DNA from 3 places in the Stappia sp. TSB10GB4 genome. Region 3 is predicted to be linked to each of the others. Evidence: riboswitches for the same ligand, from Rfam matches in the RefSeq annotation. Region 3 holds a riboswitch; each other region holds the start of a gene.
What was found. Region 3 has a riboswitch for cobalamin ahead of TSB10GB4_RS22030 (DUF1636 domain-containing protein). Riboswitches for the same ligand answer to the same signal wherever they lie in the genome.
Positions count from the first base shown of each region.

Region 1: it holds a riboswitch for cobalamin, as region 3 does, so the genes downstream of both, TSB10GB4_RS16000 (TonB-dependent siderophore receptor) here and TSB10GB4_RS22030 (DUF1636 domain-containing protein) in region 3, are expected to answer to the same signal.
Region 2: it holds a riboswitch for cobalamin, as region 3 does, so the genes downstream of both, cobU (bifunctional adenosylcobinamide kinase/adenosylcobinamide-phosphate guanylyltransferase) here and TSB10GB4_RS22030 (DUF1636 domain-containing protein) in region 3, are expected to answer to the same signal.

Region 1 is NZ_FYAV01000055.1:264,753-268,018, forward strand. It holds gene TSB10GB4_RS16000 (TonB-dependent siderophore receptor) at 1-1,899, opposite strand, end outside; cobalamin riboswitch at 2,079-2,295, opposite strand; gene rnk (nucleoside diphosphate kinase regulator) at 2,723-3,154, shown strand.
Region 2 is NZ_FYAV01000076.1:3,741-7,006, forward strand. It holds gene TSB10GB4_RS21700 (LysR family transcriptional regulator) at 129-1,007, shown strand; tRNA gene TSB10GB4_RS21705 (tRNA-Asn) at 1,094-1,168, opposite strand; cobalamin riboswitch at 1,398-1,624, shown strand; gene cobU (bifunctional adenosylcobinamide kinase/adenosylcobinamide-phosphate guanylyltransferase) at 1,749-2,330, shown strand; gene cobW (cobalamin biosynthesis protein CobW) at 2,327-3,266, shown strand, end outside.
Region 3 is NZ_FYAV01000077.1:40,414-43,679, reverse strand. It holds gene TSB10GB4_RS22040 (DUF4198 domain-containing protein) at 1-387, shown strand, start outside; gene TSB10GB4_RS22035 (GTP-binding protein) at 462-1,667, shown strand; cobalamin riboswitch at 1,723-1,975, shown strand; gene TSB10GB4_RS22030 (DUF1636 domain-containing protein) at 2,003-2,452, shown strand; gene TSB10GB4_RS22025 (ABC transporter ATP-binding protein) at 2,449-3,266, shown strand, end outside.

The sequences.
Region 1 (3,266 bases), on a different contig from region 3:
GTTCTCGACCCGTCCATAGACCATGAAATTCTCCGAGACCCTGTAGTCGGCGCCGACATTGACGAGGAAATACTCGGAGAGCGTCACCCGGGTCTGCGGCGTCGCGCTGATGAACTCGCTGTCCTTCATCCGGCCGTTGAAGATCGCATCGAGAAAGACGGTTCCCCGTCCCTCGTCGAAGCCGCGCACCAGGCTGAGCGAGGCCGAGTGCTTGGGCCGGCGCACCTCCTCCAGCCCGCTCGGCTCGGTCGCATCGAGATAGGTATAGGTGCCCTTGACGGAGAGGTCGGCGAGCAGTTCGACACCGAGCGACACCTCGATGCCCTGGCGCTTGCTGGTGCCCGCCATATTGGCCGGCGAGGAGCCGACACCCGGCACCCAGGGCGTCCAGATCTCGTCCTCCAGCCGCTCGTTGAAATAGGTCACGTCGGCGACCGCCCGCCCGTCCCAGAACCGCTGCTCGATGCCGATGTCCCAGGCGAAGTTCTTCTCCGGCCTGAGGTTCGGATTGCCGGTGAAGCTCGCCGGGATGAAGCCGAACTGCTCGAAGAAGGTCGGATTGGTGACGCCGGTGCCGATCGAGGCATGGAAGCGCGTGCCGGTCTCGCGCAGCAGATAGGCGGCGCTGGCGCTGTAGGTCAGCGTGTCCTTGAACTGGTCGTTGCGGTCGTACCGCAGGCCCGCTCCCAGGAACACCGTGTCGAGGAAGGCGCCGCGATACTCGGCGACATAGCTGGTCAGGTCGCGCTGCTTGCCGGGGATCTGCGAGGGATCGAAGCTCGGGAACGCGTTCTTGTAGTGCTCGCGCTCCCATTCGACGGCGCCGGTCAGACTGTGCTCGGCATCGAGGAAGTCCGGCGTCTCGGCGCTCACCGTCGCCTGATAGCTGAGGTGCAGCCGGCGGTCGTCATTGCCGTTCAGGCTGCCGCTGCCAAACCCGCGCCGCTCCAGCCCGGTGTATCTGGCCCGCGCCTTCTGCACCAGCCGGTCGTCGAACAGCGACCAGGACAGGCCGACGCCGGTGTAGAATTCCTTCGTCGCGTTGTAGCCGGGCGTGTCGATGACGAGGCCCTCCGTCGGCGTCGGCGGCCAGGCGAAGTCCTGGTCGTCCGTGTCCGACTTGCGGTCGACATAGCGGGCGCTGAGATCGAGGCTCAGCGCGTCGGTGATGTCCCAGTTGAAGCGGCCGTTCAGCGTGGCGTTGCGGTCGCCGTCCTTTTCCGAGCCGAATTGCGAGATGTTGAAGCCCTCGTTCTGGCGCCAGGCGCCGGAGACGGCGATGTCGTATCTCTCGCCGCCGCCACGCACGCCGACATGGCCGGCCACCGTCCTGTCGGTGCCGGTTTCCGCCCGGCCGGTGATTTCCAGGTCGTTGCGCAGGCCGCCCTTGGTGGTGATGGCGATGACGCCCGAGCTGGCATTGGAGCCGTAGATGGCGCTTTGCGGGCCGCGCAGCACCTCGATCCGCTCGATATCGGCGACCTGCAATCCGCCGAAGTCGAACTCGCCGCTGGAGGTCGCCGCCACCTCGATGCCGTCGATCAGCACCAGAACGTGGTTGGCCTCCGAGCCGCGGATGCGGATCTGCGTCATGCCGCCATTGCCGCCGGTGCGCGAGACGGCGATGCCCGGCACCTTGCGCAGCGCATCGGCGACATAGCGCGTCTGCGTCGTCTCCAGCTCCTCGCCCGTGATCACCGTATGCGCCCGGCCCACCGCCTCGGCGGCGACCGGCGTGCGCCCGGCCGAGACGACGATCCGGTCGAGCTGCGTCGCCTCCTCTTCAAAATCCTGACCGCGGGCATCGCCCGGCGCGGCAATCATCGCCGCCCCCATTCCGGCCCCCAGCACGGCAGCCAACGGCCGGGCGCGCAAGGCGCCCCTCAAAATGAACCTCATCCAGACACACCCCTGACGTGCGCCGGAACGCCCCTCGGCGCTCCGTCGCGATACGGCACGAGCCGGCGGACGCAGGCACGCCCCCAAGCGCGAAGACGCAAGGCGGCGGCCTGCGGACGCAGGCGGTTTTCGGGTGTCACCTCAACGGAAAGCCGCGCCTCGACACACCCCGCGTCGAAGATCGGGTGACCGACAGGGGCAGGTCTCCTGGCTCACGGGTCATCGCGGACATTCACCTTCCCAACCCTGCCTTTGGCGGCGGGGTCAGTGGCCTTCGAACGTCCACTCTCCGTTCACAGTTGCGGGGGCAGCCACGGTTTCGGTCCCTGTTGGGTACGCCTCACCGTGTTCCCTTTTCATCCGGACATGTCCGGAACCTCTGTCGGCGTCAAAGAGAGCGGTTTCGCGCGCCCGAGTCAATCGTCTGTCGCAGTCCCGTTCGCCGCTGCAACCGGACGCTGCGTCAGGTGATCTTCGGGCGTGGCGGGGCGGGGGGCGCGCTCCCTCCAGTGGGCGAATCCGTTCCCGCCGTCGCCGGGTCGCAAAAGCCACCACTTGACTTTCGCCGGCCAAGCACCGACCTTCGGGGCATGAACACGACCGCACCGCGCCAGATTTGCGTTTTCAGGGTGTGCCCCATCGCGGGACACTGACCCCCGGCTAGGTCGCGTCGCGCCCCGGCCGCGGGGCATAGGCCGGCTCGTCCCCTCGCGGGCACACAGCAGGCCATAACGGCGGCGAACACTTCCCCTCACGAGATCCAGACCGCCCGACGCGCGCCTTTGTGCGTCGGCGGCCTTACAACATTGCAAGGACGCCGAGAATGGCTCCAGATACCCGCAAGCGGCGCAAGCCCGCCATCACCGTGACCCGCTCCGACCACGAGCGGCTGTCCGGGCTTGCCGAGTCCATTTCCACCCGCAATCCCGCTGTCGCCGAGCAGTTGGCGAGCGAGCTCGATCGCGCCCGCATCGTCGACGACCGGCGCATTGCCGCCGACGTCGTGCGCATGGGATCGCGGCTGCGCTTCACCACCGATGCCGGCGAGGACCGTTCCGTGACGCTGGTCTTCCCGGGCGAGGCCAATATCGCCGAGGGCAAGATTTCCGTCCTCACCCCGATCGGCGCCGCCTTGGTCGGCCTGTCCGCCGGCCAGTCCATCGACTGGACGGCTCTCGACGGGCGCACCCACCGGCTGACCGTGGAGAGCGTCGAGCCCCCCGCCGTGGCCGAGGCCGAGGCGCGGCCGGCATGAGCGCCACCGCGTCGACCAAAGAGCCGAAGCCGCGCGACCGGCTGGCGATTTTCGGAGGCTGTCTCATCGCAGGATCCTAACCCCTGCGCTGCCGACCCGGCAGCCAGGGGAC
Region 2 (3,266 bases), on a different contig from region 3:
GGTTGCGTGCCGGAGCATGCGGTTGACTGGTTTTTATGGGTGCAACCTATAGTATGAATGCGCCGCAGAGGCAGCCGCTCCGGCCGCAACTCTGTCGTGCCGCTACGTCACGAATGCAGCAGGGATCCATGCTCGCACCCGAAGTCATCCTGCTCCTGCGGCTGGCCGATCTCGGCACCCTGGCGGCTGTCGCCGAGGAGACGGGGATGACGCCGTCGGGCGTGTCCCGCATGGTGTCGCGCCTGGAGAAGCGCACCGGCATCAAGCTCGTGCACCGCTCAACCCGTCGGCTTGCCTTCACGCCGGAGGGCGCCGTCTTCATCGGCTATGCTCGCCGCATGCTGAAGCTCGCAGAGGCGGCCGAGGTCGACCTGTCGCACCGGCACGGCGAGGTTCGCGGCCATCTGCGCGTCAATTGCGGTACCGCCTTCGCGCGGCACCGGTTGGCGCCGCTGCTGCCGGCGTTCCTGCGCCGGCATCCGGCAGTGACGGTCGGGGTTTCGGTTTCCGACCACCGCATTGACCCGTTCGAGGAGCAGATCGACGTGACGATCCGCGTCGGCCTGCTGGACGACAGCGAGTTGATCGCGGCTCGCCTGGGCACGGTCCGCCGCGTCATCGCCGCAAGCCCCGCCTATCTGGAACGGCGCGGCACACCGACGACCGCCCAGGACCTGGGGAGCCACGACTGCCTGTTGCTGACCGGGTTCCCGGACCAGGCCTATTGGCCGATGATCGAGCAGGGAGCGGTGGTGCGCACCCCCGTCCGCGGGAGCGTCACCGCGGACAGCGCCGATACGCTGTTGCAGATGGCGATCGAGGGCGTCGGCATCATCCGCTTGGGGGATTTTCTCGGCAGGAAGGCGCTTGCCGAGGGACAGCTTGTCGAACTGTTCAAAGGACAGCACGACGCGGATCCCAAGCCGATCTCCGCCCTGATGCTTCCCGGCCGCCAGACCATTCCGCGCGTGCGCGCCTTTGTCGACTTCCTGAAGGAGCGCGCCTAGAGCCCATTCGGCCACGGCAATCCGATATCGCCAGGCGACGCATGTTTTCGGGAAGACTGGAGAATTTTCAGGAAGAATGGAGGAAGTGGCTCCCCGGGCCGGATTCGAACCAGCGACCAAGCGGTTAACAGCCGCTTGCTCTACCACTGAGCTACCGGGGATCACGAAACACGCGGAGCATCCGCACCGCGTCGGTGGCAGGCGTATAGCAAACTGCGCCGCCGCTTGCCAAGCCCTTTGTCGCAAAACTTTTCCACAGTTGGGGAGCGGGCAAGGGGCGGGCGGTCCGCGGCCTGCAAGGCTTTGGTGCGCGGGCAGCCAAGACCGCCGCGAGGGAAGGGGCGGCGCGCCTTTCCGTCTCGCCGCTGGACGCGGGGCCCTTCGGCAGGCTATGAGTCGTGATCTTCCGGTCCTTTCTGACGGACGAAGTCCGATGAAAGGGGAAAGTCGGAATACGGTGGGGGAGGACCCAAGTCGGGCTCCCGAATCCGTAGCTGCCCCCGCAACTGTGAGCGGCGAGCCTTCCTGCATGAACCACTGGGCCGTTTGGTCCGGGAAGGGCAGGGCAAGGCCGCGACCCGCGAGCCAGGAGACGAGCCGGATCACCCGAGCCCCCGCCAAGGGGCCCGGCCCGAAACGTCACGCGCCGTCGGGTGGACGGCAGGAGGCCAGAATGTTCCCGTTGAAGGGCGCCCGCCGCTTCAGCCCTCCCGGCATATCCCGCCGCCGGACGGCTTGCGCGTGAGCGGCGCATCCGATTCGCCAACCGCCCCGGCCCCTGTCGCGGCCCGCACCGTGCTGGTGACGGGCGGCGCGCGCTCGGGCAAGAGCCTTTATGCCGAGGGGCTGGTGCGCGCCTCGACGCGCGAGTGCGTCTATGTCGCCACCTGCACGCCCCATGACGAGGAGATGCGCCAGCGCATCGACCGCCACCGCAACCAGCGGGGCGAGGGCTGGCGCACCATCGAGGAGCCGCGCGATCTTGCCGGCGTCCTCGCCGCCGAGAGCACGGCGCAGCGCGCCATCCTCGTCGATTGCCTGACGCTGTGGCTCAGCAATCTGATCTTTGCCGAGGCTGATCCGGAAGCGGAGACGGCCCGGCTCGCCGAGGCGCTGCGCGCCGCGCCCGGCCCCATCGTTCTCGTCACCAACGAGGTCGGCTCGGGCATCGTTCCCGAAAACGCGCTCGCCCGCCGCTTTCGCGACGAGCAGGGTCGCCTCAATCGCCGCATCGCGGAACTCGCCGATGTAGCGGTGCTCGTCGCCGCCGGCCTGCCGCTCGTTCTCAAGCCATCCCACCTCCAGCCGGAGATCCGCCTATGACCGCATCCACGCCCCGCACCGCCAGCAAGATCCCGGCCACCATCGTCACCGGCTTCCTCGGCGCCGGCAAGACGACGCTGCTCGCCAACCTGCTGCGCGAGGCGAAGGGCAAGCGCATCGCCCTCATCGTCAACGAGTTCGGCGACATGGGCTTCGACGGCTCGCTGGTCGACGGCTGCGCCGATCCGGACTGCGCCGCCGAAGAGGTGGTGGAGCTGACCAATGGCTGCATCTGCTGCACCGTCGCCGACGATTTCCTCCCCACCATGGAAATGCTGATCGCCCGCGACGAGGCGCCGGACCACATCGTCATCGAGACCTCGGGCCTTGCCCTGCCGCAGCCGCTGGTGCGCGCCTTCTCCTGGCCGAGCGTCAAGACCCGCGTGACGGTCGACGCGGTGGTGACGGTGGTGGATGCCGCAGCCGTCGCGGAAGGGCGGGTGACCGGCGACGAGGCGGCGCTGGCCGCGCAGCGCGCCGCCGACGAGGCGCTGGACCATGACAGCCCGGTGGAGGAGCTGTTCGAGGACCAGCTCGTCTGCGCCGATCTGGTGGTGCTGAACAAGGCCGACCTCGTCGATGCGGCGACGCTGGAGCGGGTGCGGGCCGAGGTCGCCGGGCGGGTGCGCGCGGCGGTGGAGATCGTCGCGGCGGAAAAGGGCAGGCTCGCCGCCGACGTGCTGCTCGGCCGGATGAGCGCTTCGGAAGACGACATGCACGGGCGCGAGAGCCATCACGAGCATCATCACCACGACGACCACGACCACGATCACGACGATCATGATCATGACCATGACCACCACCATCACCATCATCACGACCACGACGACTTCGTCAGCCATGTGATCGAGCTCGCCCCGCTCGCCTCGCTGAAGGATCTGGAGGCGCGCGTCGCCGCCGCCATGGCGGTGCCCGGCGTGCTGCGCATCAAGGGCG
Region 3 (3,266 bases):
GGCGCCAAGCAGGCCTCGCGCTCGCTGAAGCACACGGTGGCGATCCTGCGCCACACCCATGACGCCGCCCTGCCCAAGGGGCTGAGACTGGAGATCGTGCCGGCCAAGGACCCGACGGAGCTGCATGCCGGCGATCTGCTGGAGGTGCTGGTGCTGCTGAACGGCGAACCGCTCGCCAATGCGCCGGTGACGACGGAATACACCACCGACTCCGAGGCCGAGCCGGTGCGCACGGGCGCCGACGGCAAGGCCACCATCGTGGTGCGCAACAACGGACTGAACGTCGTCGCCGTGTCCGCCATCGAGGCGCCCGACGAGCCGGAGAAGGCCGACAGGATCAGCCATTTCTCCACGCTCTCGTTCAACCTCGGCCACCACGAGCACTGACCGGGCCCGACCGACACGCCATTGCGGGCCGGCGCCGCCTGCCGGCCCGCGACCAGCCAGGAGCTTCTTTCACGATGGACAATCGCCTCCCCGTTACCGTGCTGTCCGGCTTTCTGGGCGCCGGCAAGACCACCCTGCTCAACCACATTCTCAACAACCGCGAAGGGCTGCGGGTCGCCGTCATCGTCAACGACATGAGCGAGGTGAACATCGACGCCAGCCTGGTGCGCGAGGGCGGCGGCAACGTCTCGCGCACCCAGGAGCGGCTGGTCGAAATGACCAATGGCTGCATCTGCTGCACGCTGCGCGAGGACCTGTTGCGCGAGGTCAAGACGCTGGCCGGCGAAGGCCGCTTCGACCATCTGGTGATCGAATCCACCGGCATTGCCGAGCCGCTGCCGGTCGCCTCGACCTTCGAGTTCCGCGACGAGGAGGGCGAGAGCCTGAGCGACGTGGCGCGGCTCGATTCGATGGTGACGGTGGTGGACGCAGCAAACCTCTTGAAGGACTACGGCTCCACCGACTTCCTCGCCGACCGGGGCGAATCGCTCGGCGAGGACGACGAGCGGACCCTGGTCGACCTGCTCGTCGACCAGATCGAGTTCGCCGACACGATCATCCTCAACAAGGTGAGCGATGCCCGCCCGCAGGACCTTGCCGCCGCGCGCCAGATCGTGCGCGGGCTGAACCCGGACGCGGTGGTGATGGAGACCGACCGCTCCGCCGTTCCCTTGCGCGACGTGCTCGGCACCGGCCGCTTCGACTTCGACAAGGCGCATGAGCATCCGCTGTGGTTCAAGGAGCTGAACGGCTTCGCCGACCATGTGCCGGAAACGGAGGAATACGGCATCCGCTCCTTCGTCTACCGGGCGCGCCAGCCCTTCGCGCCGCGCGCGCTGAACCGCTTCGTGCAGAAGAGCTGGCCGGGGGTGATCCGCGCCAAGGGCTTCTTCTGGCTGGCGACGCGGCCGCATTTCGTCGGCGAGATCAGCCAGGCGGGCGCCTTCGTCACCACCGAAAAGCGCGGGCTGTGGTGGTCGGCGGTGCCGCGCAAGCACTGGCCGGATTCGCCGGACTGGCGGCGGGCGATGGAGCCCTACATGCATCCGGTGTGGGGCGACCGGCGGCAGGAGATCGTCTTCATCGGCACGAGCGGCATGGATGAAGCGGCGATCCGCACGGAACTCGATGCGGCGCTGGTCGGGGCGGACGGCTTCCACCCGGAAGAGTGGACCGGGCTCGACGACCCGTTCCCCGCCTGGGGCAGCGCGGCGGCCTGAACCGGACCTTGCGGGCCGGCCGTCCGCGATTGGCCTTGAAGCGGTGCCCGTCATCTGCCAGTTTGGCGGCGATGGTTGCCGAAGGCCGAAGCGCCGGAGGCATGAAAAGGGAACACGGTGCGGCGTACCCATCAGGGGCCAAGACCGTGGCTGCCCCCGCAACTGTAAGCGGCCGGGGCCGACGTCCTTCACTGAAGGGCGGGCGGCCCAGGCCCTGCCGCACGATGCCACTGCCCGAAGCCGGGCGGGAAGGCGCGGCCGGGCCGGACCCGCGAGCCAGGAGACCTGCCATCTCCCGCAACGACGACCGGACGGGGTGTTCCGGGAAGGTAGCCATGACACACAACGAGTCCCTCTTCGGCCCATCGGCGGCCCTTACCCGCAACCTGCCGCGCCGGCACCGCATCACCGTGTGCACCACCTGCCGCGATCCGCAAACGCGCGAGCAGCCGGGCGCGGATCTGATCGAGACCTTGAGCGCCGCGCTCGCCGGGGACGGCGCCGCGCCGTTCGAGGTGGCGGGCGCGGCCTGCATGGCCGGCTGCTCGCGCCCCTGCACGGTCGCCTATCAGGCGGACGGCAAGGCGAGCTATCTCTTCGGCGACATCGAGCCGGCGCGGGACGTGGCAACGCTTGTCGCCTTCGCCCGGCAATATGGCGAGCTGGACGACGGCTGGTGCTCGTCGCTGCAGCGGCCCGAGGGGCTGAAGGGCAAGACGCTGGCGCGCATGCCCGCCCTGCCCGCTCCCGCCCTCGGGGCAGCGGACCGGAGGGACGGCGCATGAGCCATCGCAGCGGAACCCCGGTGGTGCTGGAGCTGCGAAAGGTCGGCTACCGGCCGCGCGGCGCGGATGCGCTCCTGTCCGACCTCTCGCTGCATGTGCATGACGGCGAGATCCTCGTCCTTGCCGGGCCGAACGGCGCCGGCAAGTCGACCTTGATCCGGCTGATCGCCGGGCTGAGCGAGCCGACCGGCGGCGAGATGCGGCTCGGCGGCCGGCCCTATCGCGACGTGCCGATCACCGAGCGCGCCCGCGTCATTGCCTATGTCGGCCAGAGCGAGGAGAGCTGCGACCGGCTGACCGTCTCGCAATATGTCTCGCTCGGCCACCTGCCGCATCACCGCACCGGCGGGCGCGAGGCCGGTGCCCGCGCGACCGACGAGGCGCTGGCGCTGGCCGACCTGACGCGGCTTTCCGGCCGGCGGATGGGCGAGATTTCCGGCGGCGAACGCCAGCGGGCGAAGATCGCCCGCGCCGTCTGCCAGCGCCCGCGCATCCTGGTGCTGGACGAGCCGACCAACCATCTCGACCCGCTGGCGCGCGGCGAGCTGCTCAGCCTCGTCTCCGGCCTCGGCATCACCGTGGTGGCGGCGCTGCACGACCTGACCTTGATCGAGGCCTTCGCCAGCCATGTGGCGCTGATCCAGGGCGGGCAGCTCGTCGCGCACGGCCATCCGGTCGAGGTGCTGTCGAGCGAGCGGGTGCGCGCGGTGTTCAGCGTCGACCTCTACCGGATGCCGCATCCGCTGGAGGCGCGCCAGATCAGCGTGCTGGACATCCCCATCGAGGGGCGGTTCGGCGCGGGCGCGGCGGGCGA